DNA from 3 places in the Actinoplanes sp. NPDC023801 genome. Region 2 is predicted to be linked to each of the others. Evidence: riboswitches for the same ligand, from Rfam matches in the RefSeq annotation. Region 2 holds a riboswitch; each other region holds the start of a gene.
What was found. Region 2 has a riboswitch for cobalamin ahead of AB0G04_RS42245 (ribonucleoside-diphosphate reductase subunit alpha). Riboswitches for the same ligand answer to the same signal wherever they lie in the genome.
Positions count from the first base shown of each region.

Region 1: linked by a shared signal. The riboswitch ahead of AB0G04_RS20835 (ABC transporter substrate-binding protein) and the one ahead of AB0G04_RS42245 (ribonucleoside-diphosphate reductase subunit alpha) in region 2 are both predicted to bind cobalamin.
Region 3: linked by a shared signal. The riboswitch ahead of AB0G04_RS28185 (VWA domain-containing protein) and the one ahead of AB0G04_RS42245 (ribonucleoside-diphosphate reductase subunit alpha) in region 2 are both predicted to bind cobalamin.

Region 1 is NZ_JBFAAI010000011.1:68,376-74,041, reverse strand. Features, by position in the region: gene AB0G04_RS20845 (ABC transporter ATP-binding protein) at 1-28, opposite strand, end outside; gene AB0G04_RS20840 (iron ABC transporter permease) at 151-1,206, opposite strand; gene AB0G04_RS20835 (ABC transporter substrate-binding protein) at 1,262-2,188, opposite strand; cobalamin riboswitch at 2,277-2,409, opposite strand; gene lepB (signal peptidase I) at 2,420-3,061, opposite strand; gene AB0G04_RS20825 (PadR family transcriptional regulator) at 3,058-3,381, opposite strand; gene AB0G04_RS20820 (DUF4229 domain-containing protein) at 3,449-3,763, opposite strand; gene AB0G04_RS20815 (hypothetical protein) at 3,776-4,183, opposite strand; gene mqnE (aminofutalosine synthase MqnE) at 4,203-5,372, opposite strand; gene AB0G04_RS20805 (NlpC/P60 family protein) at 5,572-5,666, shown strand, end outside.
Region 2 is NZ_JBFAAI010000046.1:32,664-38,329, forward strand. Features, by position in the region: gene AB0G04_RS42230 (GNAT family N-acetyltransferase) at 1-563, shown strand, start outside; gene AB0G04_RS42235 (NUDIX hydrolase) at 533-1,003, opposite strand; gene AB0G04_RS42240 (cupin domain-containing protein) at 1,142-1,627, opposite strand; cobalamin riboswitch at 1,806-2,021, shown strand; gene AB0G04_RS42245 (ribonucleoside-diphosphate reductase subunit alpha) at 2,143-4,521, shown strand; gene AB0G04_RS42250 (ribonucleotide-diphosphate reductase subunit beta) at 4,521-5,516, shown strand; gene AB0G04_RS42255 (hypothetical protein) at 5,572-5,666, opposite strand, start outside.
Region 3 is NZ_JBFAAI010000017.1:190,740-196,405, reverse strand. Features, by position in the region: gene AB0G04_RS28195 (citrate synthase) at 1-714, shown strand, start outside; gene AB0G04_RS28190 (gluconokinase) at 852-2,402, shown strand; cobalamin riboswitch at 2,572-2,701, shown strand; gene AB0G04_RS28185 (VWA domain-containing protein) at 2,735-4,912, shown strand; gene cobO (cob(I)yrinic acid a,c-diamide adenosyltransferase) at 5,121-5,666, shown strand, end outside.

The DNA of each region.
Region 1 (5,666 bases), on a different contig from region 2:
GCCGCACGGTGAGTCCCGCGACCTCGATCGCGGCCGCCCGAGCGGGTCCGTCCACCCCTACCGCTCCGGCGGACCCCGCCGGCCCGCCTCGATCCGCTCGCCCGGTCATGTCGGCTCCGCCTTGCTGGTGCGCGGGATCCGCTCGCCCGGTCATGTCGGCTCCGCCTTGCTGGTGCGCAGGATCAGCACGAAGAACGGCGCGCCCAGGAACGCGGTGACCACCCCGATCGGGATTTCCGCGTCTCCGCCGGCGGTCCGGGCCAGCAGGTCGGTCAGGGTCAGGAAAGCCGCCCCGAACAGCACCGACAGCGGCAGCAACGCCCGGTTGCCGGGTCCCGCAAGCAGACGCAGTGTGTGCGGCACGATGATCCCGACGAAACCGATCAGCCCCGAGACGCTGACCGCTGCCGCCGTGCCCAGCGACGCCGCGATGATCAGCAGGTACCGGCTGCGCTGCGGGTGGAGGCCCAGGCTGGTCGCCTCGGCGTCGCCGACGGTCAGGACGTCCAGCTCCCGTCGCTGCGCCAGGACGATCGCGCTGGTGATCACCGCGTACGGCAGGATCACCAGCACGTCGTGCCAACCGGCGGTGGAGAGCCGGCCCAGCAGCCACGAATAGACCTCGCGCAGCGACTCGACGTGCCGCTGCAGCAGGAACGTCTGCGCCGCCGACAGGAACGCCGACACCGCCACCCCGGCCAGGATCAGCGTCGCCGGGGAGCGGTCCCGGCCGCCGGCCGCCCCGAGCAGCCAGGTCAGTGCCACCGCACCGACCGCACCGGCGAACGCGGCAGCCGGCGTCCCGATCGGCAGGCTGGTCATGCCGTCCCCCGCGCCGGCACCCAGGACGATCGCCACTGTCACGCCCAGCCCGGCGCCGCTGGCGACCCCGAGCAGATGCGGATCGGCTAGCGGATTGCGGAACGCGCCCTGGTAGGCGGCCCCGGCCAGGGCCAGCATGCCGCCGACCAGCAGCCCCAGCACCACCCGCGGCAGCCTGAGCTGGGTGAGGATGGCGATCTCGCGTTCGGTGAGGCCGCTGTCCACCCGTACCCCGGGAAGAAGGTTGAGCATCTCCAGAGCGACGCCCCCCGGCGGCAGGGAGACCGTGCCGAAGGCAAGGCCGAGAACCATGGCAGCCAGCACCGTGACGACACCCGCGGCCAGCCACGCCGGACGCAGCCCGGCGGGCCGGCCCCGGCTCACACCAGGCACCCGGAGGCGGGCTCTCCCGGCCCCGGCATCCGGCCGGTGCGGCGGATCATGCGGGGACCTTGACCACCGCGTCGGCCACGGACTTCACCAGATCGACCGTACGGGGACCCCAGCGCGACGCGATGTCGTCGTCGAGGGCGTAGATCTGGTTCTTCGTGACCGCGGTGACCGACGACCAGCCGGCTCGGGCCTTGACCGTCGCCGGGGACTGCTGGCAGCACTTCACGTCGGCCAGGAAGATCGTGTCGGGGTTCGCCTTGACCAGCGCCTCCTGCGAGAGCTGCGGGTAACCGCCGAGCTTGCCGTCCGGGTCGGCGGAGTCCGCCACGTTGGTCATGCCGAAGAGATCGAAGACCGAGCCGATGAACGTCTTCGACGTCGCCGAGTAGAGATCCGGGCTGAGCTCGTAGTAGTAGCTCAGCGGCTTGCTCCGGGCCGGGACCGCCTTGACGATCGCGTCGATCTCGGACGCCATCCTCGTGTTCAGCGCCGTCGCGTCGGCCTGGCGGCCGGTGAGCACGCCGAGATCGGTGATCTCCTTGTAGGTCTCGTCGATGGTCGGCGCGGCCGGCGACACGAACACCGGGATCGCCAGCTTGCCCAGCTGCGCGACCAGGCCGTCGGTGTCGGCCGAGACCACCACCAGGTCGGGATCCTTGGCCGCGATCGCCTCGACGTTCGGCTTGAAACCGGACAGGTCGGTCCTCGGTGCCTCCGCCGGGAAGTTCGACTGGTCGTCGACCGCGGTGACCTGCGGTCCGGCCCCGATGGCGAAGAGCATCTCGGTGGCGGTCGGGCTCAGCGAGACGATCTTCTCGGGCCGTGCGGTGAGGGTCACGGCCCCGACCGTCACCGGGTACGCCGAGGCCGCGCTGGACGCGGAGCCGGTGACGGTGGGCTGTGACTCCTCGCCCCCACATCCGGTGAGGAACAGTGCGGTGGCCGCTATCGCAGCGGTGAACAGGCGTTTCATGGGTCCTCCTGTCGGCCGGGCTTGTGGTGCTTCGCCGACAGGGACCACGCTGGCCGCCGCCCGCGAGGCGCCCCTTCCCGAGAGCGCTGATTCGCGACCGCGTCCAGGCGACCTGGCTAGACCTCCGACGGAGGGATCACAGTTGCGGGACAGCTCCGGCTTCTCACCGGATTCGCTGCGGCGCGGTCGTTGAAACGCTAACCCACGCCGGTGCCGGAGGCCGCAGCCGCCTCAGACGATGACCCGACCGGTGACTTCGTCCGCCCTGATCACACCCCAGTGCCGGGAATCCAGCGCGGCATCCCGATTGTCACCGAGGACGTAGATCGCCCCCTCCGGAACCGTCACCGTGGTGCACTCGGTCCCGGCCACCTGGGCGTCGAGCGGCAGATATGGCTCGTCAAGCGCCGCACCGTCGCGCAGCACCTTTCCCTCACGGCACTCGACGCGATCACCGGCAACGCCGATGACGCGGCTCAACGCCCGGTAGGACGACGGCGCGTCCGGCGGCGAGAACGCCACGATGTCCCCGTGATCGATGCCGGTCACCCGGAATGCGACCTGGTCGACGATGTGCCTGCTGGTGACGGTGATTGTCGGCTCCATCGCGTGGCTCGGCACATAGTGGACCGTGACGAGCAACGGGACCGCCGCCAGAGTTGCCAGGGCCATGGCTGCCAGGCGATAGCGGGCCGGGTGCGACGAATATCTCTCCCGCAGGGCCACCCGGAGGCCGCCGAACGCCCAGCGCAGCGCCGCCCCGGTGCTCGTCACGTGATCGAACTCGGCCAGGACCGCTTCGCCCCAGGGACCGCCCCGCTCCCGGCGCCCACGGACGGCGAAACGCAGAACCCGATAGGCCACCCGTTTCATGCCGGCCTCACGATCGACACGCCCGCGGCCCGGCGTGCCGCCGGCCCGGCTGCCGCGGCGAGCCGGACCTTGGCCAGCGCGACCCCGTCACCGGTCAGCCGGTAGGTGTGGCGTGGCGGACGGCCCGGCTGATCGGAGGGCTCCCAGCCGGCCTCCAGCAGCGACTGCTCGGTGAGGCGCATGAGGATGGGGTAGAGCGTTCCGGACGCGAGGCCGGTCTCCCGGCTCAGGTCATAGCCGTAACGCCAGGCCGTCGGGTCTTTCATCAGCGCCTCGAAGAGCCGCAAGGTCTGCGGGGAGGCATGCGGGGTTCTCGGCATGGCCGAAACTCTACATAACTCGACTTACGTGCTGTCAAGAGCCCGGCATCGATGTGATGCCGGTCGGTTAGGCGTCGCGTTTGGCGTGTTCCACGATGTCCGCAGCGGTGACCCGGTCCCCCTCGGTCGCCGCGACGTCGTCACCGGCGAGCGCCGAGCGCAGACGCGATTTCTCCGCCGCCCGGCGAGCGGCGATCTCGCCGAACTGCTCCGCCGCCTCGTCCCGCCAGCGGCGCAGCAGGATCAGCGACAGACCGGACGCGGCGATGAGCGCGACCATCGCCTTGACCAGGATGTTGAGCGGCGTCGTCGGGATCAGCACGGCGAACACGATCAGAAACAGACTGAGACGGCCGAGCGCGTACTTGACGGCGGGCTTCATGTGTTCTCTCCCTCAGCCGTACCGATGGCTGAGCCACCGGAGGCCGTAGAACCAGACCAGGCAGTACACGACCGTACCGGTGACCGCGCCGGAGCCGCCGCTGACCAAGGGCGGAGCGACCTCGGCCACCAGGCCGGCCACCGTCATCCCGGCCGCGGCGCCGAAACCCGCGCCGAGACCACCCACCATGATGCGGTGCGCACCGAAGCCTTCTGCGCGGAACTCCTCGACGAACAGCCAGACGGGCAGAATCAGCACCAGCCAGCCGTTCGACTCGCCGAACCGGCCGAGGCCGGTCAGTGCCATCACCGTCTCGAAGACCAGCAGGACCGCGGCACCGACGGCCAGCCCGGCGAACGCCGAACCCAGCAGGTCGCTGATGGTCGCCAGCCGACCGCCGGCGTCTTTCTGCTGGGTCATCGGCCCACCGTCTCCCGTGTCAGGCCCAGATCTTCTGGGGCTCGCTGCGGCGCTCGGCAAGCGACGGCGCCTTCTCGTACTCGCGTACCACCTGATAACGAGTGTCCCGCTCGACGGGCTGGAAACCCGCGTCCCAGATCAGGTGAAGAAGATCGTCGCGGTGCATGGTCTGCGGTGTCCCGTACGAGTCGGCGTCGTGGGTGATCTTGTACTCCACGACCGAGCCGTCCAGGTCGTCGACACCGAAGTTCAGGGACAGCTGGGCGACCGACAGGCCGTGCATCACCCAGAAATTCTTGACGTGCGGCACGTTGTCGAACAGCAGGCGGGACACCGCGAAGGTCTTCAGCGACTCGGCCGGCGCGGCCATCGTGGTGCGTTCCTGAATCCGATTACGGACCTTGCCGTCCTTCGAGTCGTGGAAGTCGTGCTGGTAGCGCAGCGGGATGAAGACCGCGAAACCGCCCGTCTCGTCCTGCAGCTCGCGCAGCCGGAGCACGTGGTCGACGCGATGCCGGTGCTCCTCGATGTGGCCGTACAGCATGGTCGACGGGGTTTTCATGCCCTTCTCATGGGCCAGCCGGTGGATCCGCGACCAGTCCTCCCAGTGGCAGTCGTGGTCGACGATGTGCTGCCGGACCTCCCAGTCGAAGATCTCGGCGCCGCCGCCGGTCAGCGACTCCAGCCCGGCGTCCATCAGCTCGTCGAGGATCTCGCTCGCCGACAGGCCGCTGATCTTCTCGAACCACTGCACCTCGGTCGCGGTGAAGCACTTGAGCTTCACGTTCGGCAGCGCGGCCTTCAGCTCGCGCAGTACCTTCGGGTAGTACCGCCAGGGCAGGTTCGGATGCAAACCGTTCACTATGTGCAACTCGGTGAGGTGCTCGCCCTCCATCTCCCTGGCCTTGCTGACGGCCTCCTCGATGCGCATCGTGTAGGCGTCGGCCTCCCCCGGCTTGCGCTGGAAGGAGCAGTACGCGCAACTGGCCGAGCAGACGTTGGTGAGGTTGAGGTGCCGGTTGACGTTGAACATCACCCGGTCACCGTTCAGGAGCGTGCGCCGGTGATGTGCCAATCGGCCGAGCCAAGCGAGATCGTCCGAGGCGTAGAGTGCGATGCCGTCGTCCCGGGTCAGTCGTTCACCCGCGTAGACCTTCGCCTCCAGCTCGCGCTTCAACCCAGCATCCATGTGCACGAGCGTACGACGGGCCCCTCGACTGGCCTGCGGCACCATTGAGGTGAATAATTCTCAGCGTCCTCCCATCTTCATTCGATCGACATCGGTACGGCGCTTGCGGTATGAACCTTTAGGGACGACAAGCGACGGGTCGGCCGTTGCGGACGGGGAGCTCATGAGCAAGCCAACGCGGCACGGAAGACCGCACAGCATGCGATTCGTGCATCCGCGCCTCCGTCCGTTCGCTCTCTCGGCCGCCGTCGCTGCAGCGATCGCGGCACTCTTCCAGCCCGTTCCCGCCATGGC
Region 2 (5,666 bases):
CCCTGTGTCTCTCCCGGGCGAAACTGGCGCACGCCCGCCTGATCACCGGGACCGGCGATCACAGCGAGGAGCCGGTTCTGCTGGACCGGGCTCTCACGCTCTACCGGAGCGCCGGGGACGTGCGCGGCGAGGCCGAGGCGCTGTGCTGGACGGGCATCTATCACCAGTTCGTCCTGCACGACGACGCCGAGGCGGTGCCATACCTGCGCCGCTCCGCCGAACTGGCCCCGGACCCGCTGCTGCGCTCCTACGCGCTGCGGCACCTCGGCGTGGCCGCGCACCGGGCCGGTGACCTGTCCGGCGCCCGTGCCCTGCTGGAGGAGTCGACCACGCTGCGCCGCGAGGCCGGATTCACCACCGGCGTCGCGGCGAACCTGGTCGGTCTGATCCACATCGCGGCAGCCGAGGGCCGGGATGCCACCGATCTGATCACCGAGGCCCGGGAACTGGCCACCGCGAGCGGGGCGACCAGAATCCTCGCCGAGGTGGAGGAGGCGGCTTCGCACGCGGCGTCTTCGCAGGTGGCTTCCTCTCAGGCGGCGCCGAATCCGTCCTCCAGGTAGGCGGACCCGCCGCCCGACCGGGCCCGCAGCGCCGCGGCGACCCGCCGGGCCAGCAACGGCAGCAGCCGCTCCTCCGCCTCCGGCCCGGTGCACCAGGCCCATCCCCGCAGCTCCTCGGCGGGCAGCCGGATACCGGCAGCGTCCCTTGCGAGGAGGATTCCGCCATCGAAGATCAACATCAATCCTTCGGTACGCCCCTCGCGCGCCGGAACCCAGTCGGTGACCAGCAGCCGTCCCACCGGTACGGAGAGCCCGAGTTCCTCCCGCAGTTCCCGCGCCGCTGCCGCCCGTGGCGACTCGTCAGCCTCGACGCAGCCACCGGGAACCTCCCAGTGCGGCTTGTAAGTGGGCTCGACCAGCAGCACCCGATCCTGCTCGTCACAGAGCAGAACCCCGGCCCCCATCCGTTTGCGTGGCAACGTGGCCGTCCAGTCCAACACCCACCCCTTCCCTTCCGGCTGGCCCCCACCGCTGTCTCAGCGTGCTTGAGGCAGCGGTGGGGTCCAGCTTGGGTTGTTGGGCTGGCAGCTCCCACTGTCTCAGCGTGCTTGAGACGGCGGTGAGAGCCAGCCGGGTTTTCAGTCCAGCCAGTGGTTGTCGTGTTCCAGGTAGAAGGCGGCCTTCTCCTCGTCGCTCATCTGCCCGATGCCGGCGAGACCCTCGAAATAGCCTTCGCGCGGCGCGCCGGGGGAGAAGTGCAGCAGCATCGAGGCGGGTTCACCGGACCGGTTCTTGAACCCGTGGATGCCGCCGATCGGCACGTGCACCCAGTCGTGCGGTTCCGCCTCGATCCACCGGTTCCCGTCATAGATGCTCATGACGCCGGAAAGGATGTAGAAGGATTCGCTGATCGTACGGTGGAAATGGGGGTCGGGGCCGGTGACGCCGGGCCCGCACTCCCAGCGGTAGAGGCCGAAAAGCCCTCCGGTGGAGGCACCGCTGGAGAGGTAGTGAACCCGGGTGCCGTTGTTCGGATAGACGAAGTCGGGGGCTGTCCCGGCCGGCCGGTAGACGGCGCTCTTCTCCCCGTCGTCCCCGTGATACTGCGGCGGCGGATATGTCATGGATCTATGTCTACCCGAAGACCGGAACCGGCCGGACGACTTTCCGGCGAAGGTGACGACCCGGCAGCCGACCGCTCTCCGCCCGTTCCCCGTCGCCGGGGAGGGCACTCCGGTATCGCGGGGGAGTGACATGGTCAACACAGCATGTTGGGTTAGGAGTTTCGGAAGCCGCCCATATATGGTGTTCCTCGCAGCTGGTTCGGTCAGGTGGTCACACACCTGACCGAGGCAACAGGGAACCCGGTGCGAAACCGGGACTGCCCCGCAGCGGTGAGTGGGAACGACCGCCGTCAGATGAGCACTGGGCTCGCACGAGCCTGGGAAGCGACGGCCAGTAGGTGGCTTTCAGCCGTGCCCGCGAGTCCGAAGACCTGCCAGCGCGCCGTACGCCATGGTGGTGTGCGGCGGTCGAAGGCCGCGTGGGACGGCCGACGCCGGATGTGTCCTCGCGGCCGTGTGCCCGGGGACCGATGGTGTCTGCCCCCGCGCGCCGAGCTCGCGAGGAGAGAGCAGGCATGACACTCACGCCGCAGAAGACGGGCGTGCCGGAGCAACGCCGGCACGTGATGCAGGTGCGCAAAAGAAACGGTGACCTGGAACCGGTCGACGTCAACAAGATCGTCAAGGCCGTCGAGCTGTGGGTCTCCGACCTGGACGAAGTGGACCCGCTACGGGTGGCGACCAGGACCATCAGCGGCCTGTACGACGGCGCGACGACCGCCGAGCTGGACAAGTTGTCGATTCAGACGGCCGCCGAGCTGATCGGTGAGGAACCGCAGTACTCGCGCCTCGCGGCCCGGCTGCTCTCCGCCTACGTCGACAAGGAGGTCCGCGGGCAGGGTGTGGCCAGCTTCAGCCAGTCGATCCGGTACGCCCACGGCCTCGGCCTGATCGGCGACGAGACCGCCGCCTTCGTGGCCCGCAACGCCCGCAAACTCGACGATGCCGTCGACGTGACCGGTGACCTGCGGTTCGAGTACTTCGGCCTGCGCACGGTCGCCGACCGTTACCTGTTGCGCCACCCGCACGAGCGGCTGGTCGTGGAGACCCCGCAGTACTGGCTGCTCCGGGTCGCCTGCGGCCTCTCCAAGGACGCCCGCGAGGCGATCGGCTTCTATCGGCTCATGTCGTCGCTGGCCTATCTGCCCAGCTCACCGACCCTGTTCAATTCGGGCACCCGGCACACCCAGATGTCGTCGTGTTTCCTGGTCGACTCGCCGAAGGACGAGCTCGACTCCATCTACGAGCGTTACCACCAGGTCGCGAAACTGTCGAAGTTCTCCGGTGGAATCGGCATCGCCTGGTCCCGGGTCCGCGGCCGCGGGGCGCTGATCCGGGGCACGAACGGCAAGTCGAACGGCATCGTCCCGTTCCTGAAGACGCTCGACGCCGGCGTGGCGGCGGTCAACCAGGGCGGCCGGCGTAAAGGCGCGGCGTGCGTCTATCTCGAGCCGTGGCATCCGGACGTCGAGGAGTTCCTGGAACTGCGCGACAACACCGGCGAGGACTCGCGGCGCACCCACAACCTCAATCTGGCGAACTGGATTCCCGACGAGTTCATGCGCCGGGTCGAGGCCGACGCCGAATGGTCGCTGATCGACCCGTCGGACGCCCCGGAACTGCCCGACCTGTTCGGCGAGGCGTTCGACGAGGCCTACCGCGCCGCGGAGAAGAAGGCGGTCAGAACCGTCAAGGCCCGGGATCTGTACGGGCGGATGATGCGCACGCTCGCCCAGACCGGAAACGGCTGGATGACGTTCAAGGACCGTTCCAACGCGCTGTCGAACCAGACCGGTGAACCGGGCAACACGATTCACCTGTCGAACCTGTGCACCGAGATCCTCGAGGTCAACAACGACGACGAGACGGCGGTCTGCAACCTCGGGTCGATCAACCTGGGCGCGCACGTCACGCCGGACGGCATCGACTGGGAGAAACTGCGGGAGACGGTCCGGACCGCGGTCGTCCATCTGGACCGCGTCATCGACATCAACTACTACCCGTCGCAGCAGGCGGCCGCGTCGAACCCGCGCTGGCGGCCGGTCGGACTCGGGCTGATGGGCCTGCAGGACGCGTTCTTCACCCTGCGGCTGCCGTTCGACTCCGAGGCGGCGCGTGAACTGTCGACGCGCGTCCAGGAGGAGATCTACCTGACGGCGCTGGAGGCCTCCGTCGCGCTGGCCGAGAGCTTCGGTGCGCACCCGGCGTTCGCCGAGACCCGCGCCGCCAAGGGCGACCTGCACCCGGAGCTGTGGGGCGTCACGCCGGTGCAGACCGAGCGGTGGGCCGCCGTCAAGGAACGGATCACCGAGCACGGCCTGCGGAACTCGCTGCTGGTCGCCATCGCGCCGACGGCGACGATCGCGTCGATCGCGGGCGCCTACGAATGCATCGAGCCGCAGGTGTCCAACCTGTTCAAGCGCGAGACGATGTCCGGCGAATTCCTTCAGATCAACACCTATCTGGTACGGGAACTCAAGTCCCGCGGTCTGTGGACCGCCCCCATCCGCGAGGCGATCAAGCGGGCCGAAGGGTCGGTGCAGGGCATTCTCGACCTGCCCGACGATGTCCGCGAACTGTTCCGCACGGCGTGGGAGATTCCGCAGCGCGCCCTGATCGACCTGGCCGCCGCCCGTGCCCCGTACATCGACCAGTCGCAGTCGCTGAACCTGTTCATGGCCGCGCCCACCATCAACAAGGTCTCCTCGATGTACCTCTACGCCTGGAAGGCCGGGCTGAAGACGACCTATTACCTGCGTTCGCGCCCGGCGACCCGGATCCAGCAGGCCACCGTCGCCGTCGCGCCGGCCGCACCGGTCTCGCTCATCCCGGCAATGACCGCCGCGGAAGCCTGCTCCCTGGAAAACCCCGAATCGTGTGAGGCCTGTCAGTGATGCTGCTCGACCCCGGAATGGACCTGACCCTGCGGCCGATGAAGTATCCGCACTTCTTCGACCGGTTCAAGGACGCCATCAAGAACACGTGGACCGTGGAGGAGGTCGACCTGCACTCCGACCTCGCCGACCTTGCCGAGCTGTCGCCCGCCGAACAGCACCTGGTGTCACGGCTGGTCGCGTTCTTCGCCACCGGCGACACGATCGTGGCGAACAACCTGGTCCTCAACCTCTATCAGCACGTCAACTCGCCGGAGGGCCGCCTCTATCTGTCGCGGCAGCTGTTCGAGGAGGCCGTGCACGTCCAGTTCTATCTGAACCTGCTCGACACCTATGTACCCGACCTCGACGAGCGCGCCGCCGCATTCGCGGCCGTCGACAACATCCCGTCGATCGCGCGCAAGGCCGACTTCTGCTTCAAATGGATCGACTCGGTCTTCGATCTGCGCAAGCTGGAGACCAGGGAACACCGGCGGGCGTTCCTGCTCAACGTGATCTGCTTCGCCGCCTGCATCGAGGGGCTGTTCTTCTACGGCGCTTTCGCGTACGTCTACTTTCTGCGGTCCCGCGGTGTCCTGCAGGGTCTCGCGTCCGGGACGAACTGGGTTTTCCGCGACGAGAGCATGCACATGGCGTTCGCCTTCGACGTCGTCGACCAGGTGCGCGCCGAGGAGCCGGATCTGTTCGACGCCGAAATGGAACAGCAGGTCCGGGACATGCTCGCCGAGGCCGTCGAATGCGAGGTGCAGTTCGCCGAGGACCTGCTCGAGCAGGGCGTCTCCGGAATGTCGCTCGGTGACATGCGCGAATACCTGCAACACGTCGCGGACCGGCGGCTCGTCACGCTCGGCATGAAGCCGATCTACGGCAGCGGCAATCCGTTCGCGTTCATGGAACTGCAGGACGTCCAGGAGTTGTCGAACTTCTTCGAGAGGCGCGTTTCGGCGTACCAGATGGGGGTTTCCGGCTCGGTGAGCTTCGACGACGACTTCTGAGGTCCGGAGTGAAGCGGCCGCCTCCCGGAGGGGGCCGCTTCCTTTGCCGGTTTCGTCAGGCCGTGGCCGCCTCGGTCTCCCGCGAGGCCGGTTCGGTGGCGATCGCGGCCGGCCGGCGGCGGGCACGCAGGGTGCTCGCCACGCAGAGCA
Region 3 (5,666 bases), on a different contig from region 2:
GACTACGTCGAGAACTTCCTGCGCCTCACCTTCGGCCTGCCCACGGTCAACTACAACGTCGACCCCAAGGTCGCCAAGATCCTGGACATGCTGTTCATCCTGCACGCCGACCACGAGCAGAACTGCTCGACCTCGTCGGTGCGCCTGGTGGGCTCGGCGCAGGCCAACCTGTTCGCGTCGGTCTCGGCCGGCATCAACGCCCTTTCCGGCCCGCTGCACGGCGGCGCCAACGCGGCCGTGCTCGAGATGCTCGAGCAGATCCGCAAGGACGGCGGAGACGTCAACTCGTTCGTCACCCGGGTGAAGAACAAGGAAAAAGGCGTCAAGCTGATGGGCTTCGGCCACCGGGTCTACAAGAATTACGACCCGCGCGCCGCCATCGTGAAGAAGGCCGCCCAGGAGATGCTCTCCACCCTGGACAAGCCGGATCCGCTGCTGGAGATCGCCTTCAAGCTCGAGGAGATCGCGCTCTCCGACGAGTACTTCATCTCCCGCAAGCTGTACCCGAACGTCGACTTCTACACCGGCCTGATCTACAAGGCCATGGGCTTCCCGACCAACGCGTTCACCGTGCTCTTCGCGATCGGCCGGCTCCCCGGATGGATCGCGCAGTGGCGCGAGATGATGCTCGACCCGGCCAACAAGATCGGCCGCCCGCGGCAGATCTACACCGGCTCGCCGGTCCGCGACTTCGTGCCGCTCGACCAGCGCTGACCCGGATCCACCTCAGCAGCGCCCCGCCGGACTCCCGGCGGGGCGCTGCTGTGTGTGCGCCGCGGGGAGGGCTTGGCCGGTGGCCCCGGCGGGCATGAAAGGCTCCCACGGCAGGGAAGTGCGGCAGGAGGAGACGTATGGACGTCGTGATCGGCATCGACACCGGGACCACCTCGACCAAGGGAATCGCCGCGGGGCCGGATGGTGAGATCCGCGCTCTGACGAGTGTCCACTACCCGCTCGCCGTGCCCGCTCCGGGCCGCGCCGAGCTCGACCCGGTCCAGCTCGCCGACGCGGCGCGGAAGGCATTGATCGACGTGGCCGCGGCCTGCCGTGAGCGCGGCGACCGGGTGATCGCGATCAGTCTCAGCTCGTTCCTGCACGCGCTCGTCCCGATGGACGGCGACGGCAAGCCGGCCGGGCCGGTCGTCACCTGGGCCGACAACCGGGCCGCCGCGCAGTGCGAACGCATCGTCGCCGAGGGCCGGGCCAGAGAGCTCCAGGCCCGCACCGGCACCCCGGTCCACCCGATGTCGCCGCTGCCCAAGCTTGCCTGGTGGGCCGAGACCGACCCCGGCACGCTGCGTGGCGCCGCGCGCTGGGGCGGGGTCAAGGAGCTGATCGTCGCGGCGCTCACCGGCGGGCCGTTCCAGGTCGACCTGTCGATCGCCTCCGGCACCGGCCTCTACGACATCCACGCCCGGCGGTGGGACGACGAGGCCGTCGAGATCGCCGGGGTACGCCACTCGCAACTGGCCGAGGTGGTGCCGACGACCACGTCCCTGCGGCTCAGCACCGAGATCACCGCCGCCGCCGGCCTGGACGCCGGCACCCCGCTGATCATCGGCGCCGCCGACGGGCCGCTGGCCAACCTCGGGGTCGGCGCCACCCCGGCCGGCATCGGGGCGGTGTCGCTCGGCACCAGCGGCGCCTTGCGTACCGTCGTCGGCGTTCCCACCGCCGACGCCGCCGGCCGGCTCTTCTGCTACGCCCTCACCGAGGACCGCTGGGTGATCGGCGGAGCCGTCAACAACGCCGGCTCGGTGGTCCGCTGGGCCGGGCAGACCCTGATGCCCGGCGGCGACGGCGAGGACGCCGACGAGCGGGACGCGGCCCTGCTGGAGGAGGCGTCCCGGGTCGTCGCCGGCAGCGAGGGCCTGCTCTGCCTGCCGTACCTGCTCGGCGAGCGGGCCCCGTGGTGGCGGCCCGGCCTGCGCGGCGCCTACCTCGGGCTGCGCCGCGAGCACGGCCGCCCGCACCTCGTCCGGGCCGCCGTCGAGGGTGTCTGCCAGCAACTGGCGCTGGTCCGCGACTCGTTCGACGCCGAGGGCCACCCGCTCACCGAGATCCGGGCCACCGGCGGGGCGGCCGCCTCCAAACTGTGGGTCGACGTGCTCGCCGCCGCCCTGGACCTGCCGGTCACGGTGGCCGACGTGCCCGAGGGCACCGCGCTGGGCGCCTGCCTGCTCGGCCGGCACGCCCTCGGTGAACTGCCCGACCTCGACCAGGCCGCCGCGCTGGTGCATACCGGCCGGCCGGTCCGCCCCGACCCGGACGACGCCGAGTTCTACCGCCGGCTGCGGCCGCTCGTGGAGAAGTCCGCCCTGGCCGTCCTGGACGTCGTCGCCGAACTCGACCGCCTCGCCCCGGAACCTCTCCCCAGCACCGAGAAGGCCGTCCGCTCCTGATCAACCCTGGCTGGACGCCACCGTTGTCTCATCGACGCCGAGACAACGGTGGCGTCCAGCCGGTTGCTCGTCCCGGCGGGACGGTGGTGACCGAACCCGCCCAGCCGGTTGCTCGCCCCGGCGGGACGGCCGTGACGGACCCCGCGTTGACGGGTGCCCGGCCGGTCGGGAAGAGTGACCGGCGAGCGGTAGCGGAGGAACCCGGTGCGAATCCGGGACGGTCCCGCCACTGTGACCGGTGGCTCGTCGACAGGGCTTTCCGGGAGCCAGGAACTCCGGCCGCTCGTGACAACCGACGCGCGGGCGTGGACACCCGCACCGAAGGGATCCTGGTGACGACTCCGTACCCGTTCTCGGCTGTGGTCGGCCTCGACGACCTACGTCTCGCCCTGCTGCTGACCGCGGTGTCCCCGGCCGTCGGCGGGGTTCTCGTCCGGGGCGAGAAAGGCACCGCCAAGAGCACCGTGGTCCGCGCCCTGGCCAGCCTGTTGCCGCAGGTTACGGTCGTGCACGGCTGCCGGTTCGCCTGTGACCCGGCCGCGCCCGACCCCGCTTGTCCCGACGGCCCGCACACACCGGGCGGGCCGTCGGACGACCGGCCCGCGAGCCTCGTGGAACTGCCCGTCGGCGCCACCGAGGACCGCGTCGTCGGCACCCTCGACCTGCAGCGGGCCCTCAGCGACGGCGTGAAGGCGTACGAGCCGGGACTGCTGGCCGCCGCACACCGGGGCGTCCTCTACGTCGACGAGGTCAACCTCCTTCCCGACCACCTCGTGGACCTGCTTCTCGACGCCGCCGCGATGGGCCGCGCCCACGTCGAGCGGGACGGCGTCTCGGTCAAGCACGCCGCCCGGTTCCTGCTGGTCGGCACCATGAACCCGGAGGAGGGCGAGCCCCGCCCGCAACTCGTCGACCGGTTCGGCCTGGTCGTCACGGTCGCCGCGCCCCGCGACGCCCGCCAGCGCGCCGAGGTGGTCCGGCGCCGGCTCGCCTACGAGGCCGACCCGGCCGGTTTCGCCGCCCGCTACGAGCAGCAGGAACGTGACTACGCGGCGCGCATCGCCGCGGCCCGCGCCGTTCTGCCGTCGGTGGATCTGCCGGACGCCGAACTCGATCGGATCGCCCGCGTCTGCCTCGCCTACGGTGTCGACGGCATGCGTGCCGACATCGTGGTGGCCCGCTGCGCGGTGACGCTTGCGGCCTGGCACGGCCGCGACCGGGTCACCGCCGACGACGTCCGCGACGCGGCCCGGCTGGCCCTTCCGCACCGGCGCCGTACCGACCCGCTCGACCCGCCCGGCACCGACGAACAGAAACTCGACGATGCCCTGGCCGAGGCCGAACGCCAGGCCGAGGAGGAGGACGCCGCGCCACCGGAGACGCCGGGCGTCCCGGGCTCCACGGACCCCTCCGGCGACGACGGTCCCGACGACGACGGCCCGGGCGGCGGAGGCGGTTCTCCCGGCCCGCAGAACCCCTCCGGCGGTACGGGCGGGAGCACCCACCCGCCGAGCGAGTCCGACATGCCCGCCGGCCCCGGCCGGGAACCCTCGCCGGGACCTGATCCGTCGGCGTCCACCGACGACCCCGCCACCGGCCGGTCACCGTCCGGGGCGGTGGCCGCCGCCGGAACCGCGTACCGTCCGCGCACGCTGCGGATCGCGGCCCGTGGCGAGGGCGGTCACGCCGGCCGGCGCTCCCCGGCCTTCGCCCGGCGCGGCCGCGTCGTGGGTGCCCGGCTGCCGCAGGGCAAGATCTCCGGCGCTCCGCACCTGTTCGCCACCCTCCGAGCCGCCCTGGACCGAGCCGCCCTGGACCGACCCGCCCTCGACGGTGCCGGTGCTTCTGAGGGCGGCGCGGCCGGCGCCGCCGGTGCGGTACGGGGGATCCGGGTGGAGCCGCGGGACCTGCGCGAGTCGGTGCACGTCGGGCGGGAGGCGAACCTCGTGCTCTTCGTCGTGGACGCCTCCGGTTCGATGGCCGCACGCAAGCGGATGACACTGGTCAAGACGGCCGTGCTGTCCTTGCTGCGAGACGCCTACCAGCGGCGGGACCGGATCGGGATGATCACCTTCCGGGGCAGCGACGCCGAGGTGGTGCTGCCCCCGACATCAAGCCACGAGGTGGGCGTGCAGCGACTGGCAGCCCTGCGGACCGGCGGCCGCACGCCGCTCGCCGCCGGACTGCGGGCCGCCGTCGCCACGATCGCCACCGAACGCCGGCGCGACCCGCGTCGCCGTCCGCTGCTGGTGATCGTCACCGACGGCCGCGTCACCAGCGGGCCCGACCCGCTACGGCTGGCATCGGCGCTGGCCGGTGTGTCCACCGTGGTCGTTGACTGCGAGTCCGGGCCGATCCGGCTGGGCCTGGCCCGCCGGCTCGCCGCCGCGCTGTCGGCAGACGTCATGCCCCTGGAACAGCTGGACGCCACGAGTGTTCGCCGCGGTCCGTCGTCGCCCCCGCCGGGGCCCGGCCACGCCCCGGATCGCGCCTACCGGCGCGCTGCGTGATCCGTACAGCCGCGGGACGTCCCCGAGGCGTAGCTCAGCAAGTCTTCGCCGACCCAAAAGCCGGCCGGCGGTCCGGACACGCGCTCGCGCCCCCGAAACCCGTTCGGGGGTACGGCTCCCGGTCGAGACGCGAGGCGGGACCGGCTGGCCGTACCGGCGAATCGCGGCAGTCAGCGATGCGTAACGAGTGGTGGTTCGAGGAGGGGTTGTGCCGCAGGGAAAAGTCACCAGCGTGCCCGATGACGGGCTGACGACGCGGCAGCGCCGGCGGCAGGCGGTGTTCGCGGTGCACACCGGGCCGGGCAAGGGCAAGTCGACGGCGGCGTTCGGGATGGCGTTGCGGGCATGGAGTGCCGGCTGGCCGATCGGGGTGTTCCAGTTCGTCAAGTCGGAGAAGTGGAAGGTCGGTGAGGAGGCCGCTCTCAAGGCGCTCGGGGAGGCCGGGAAAGCTCCGGTGACCTGGCACAAGATGGGTGAGGGCTGGTCCTGGATCCAGCGGGCCGGCACCGAGCGCGACCATGCCGTGGAGGCCGCCGAGGGGTGGGCGCAGATCAAGCGGGACCTGGCTGCCGAGACCTACCGGTTCTACGTTCTGGACGAGTTCACCTATCCGATGAAGTGGGGCTGGGTGGACGTCGCCGACGTGATCGAGACGCTCGCGAACCGGCCCGGTACGCAGCATGTGGTGATCACCGGGCGGGACGCGCATCCGGATCTGATCGCGGCGGCCGACCTGGTGACCGAGATGACGAAG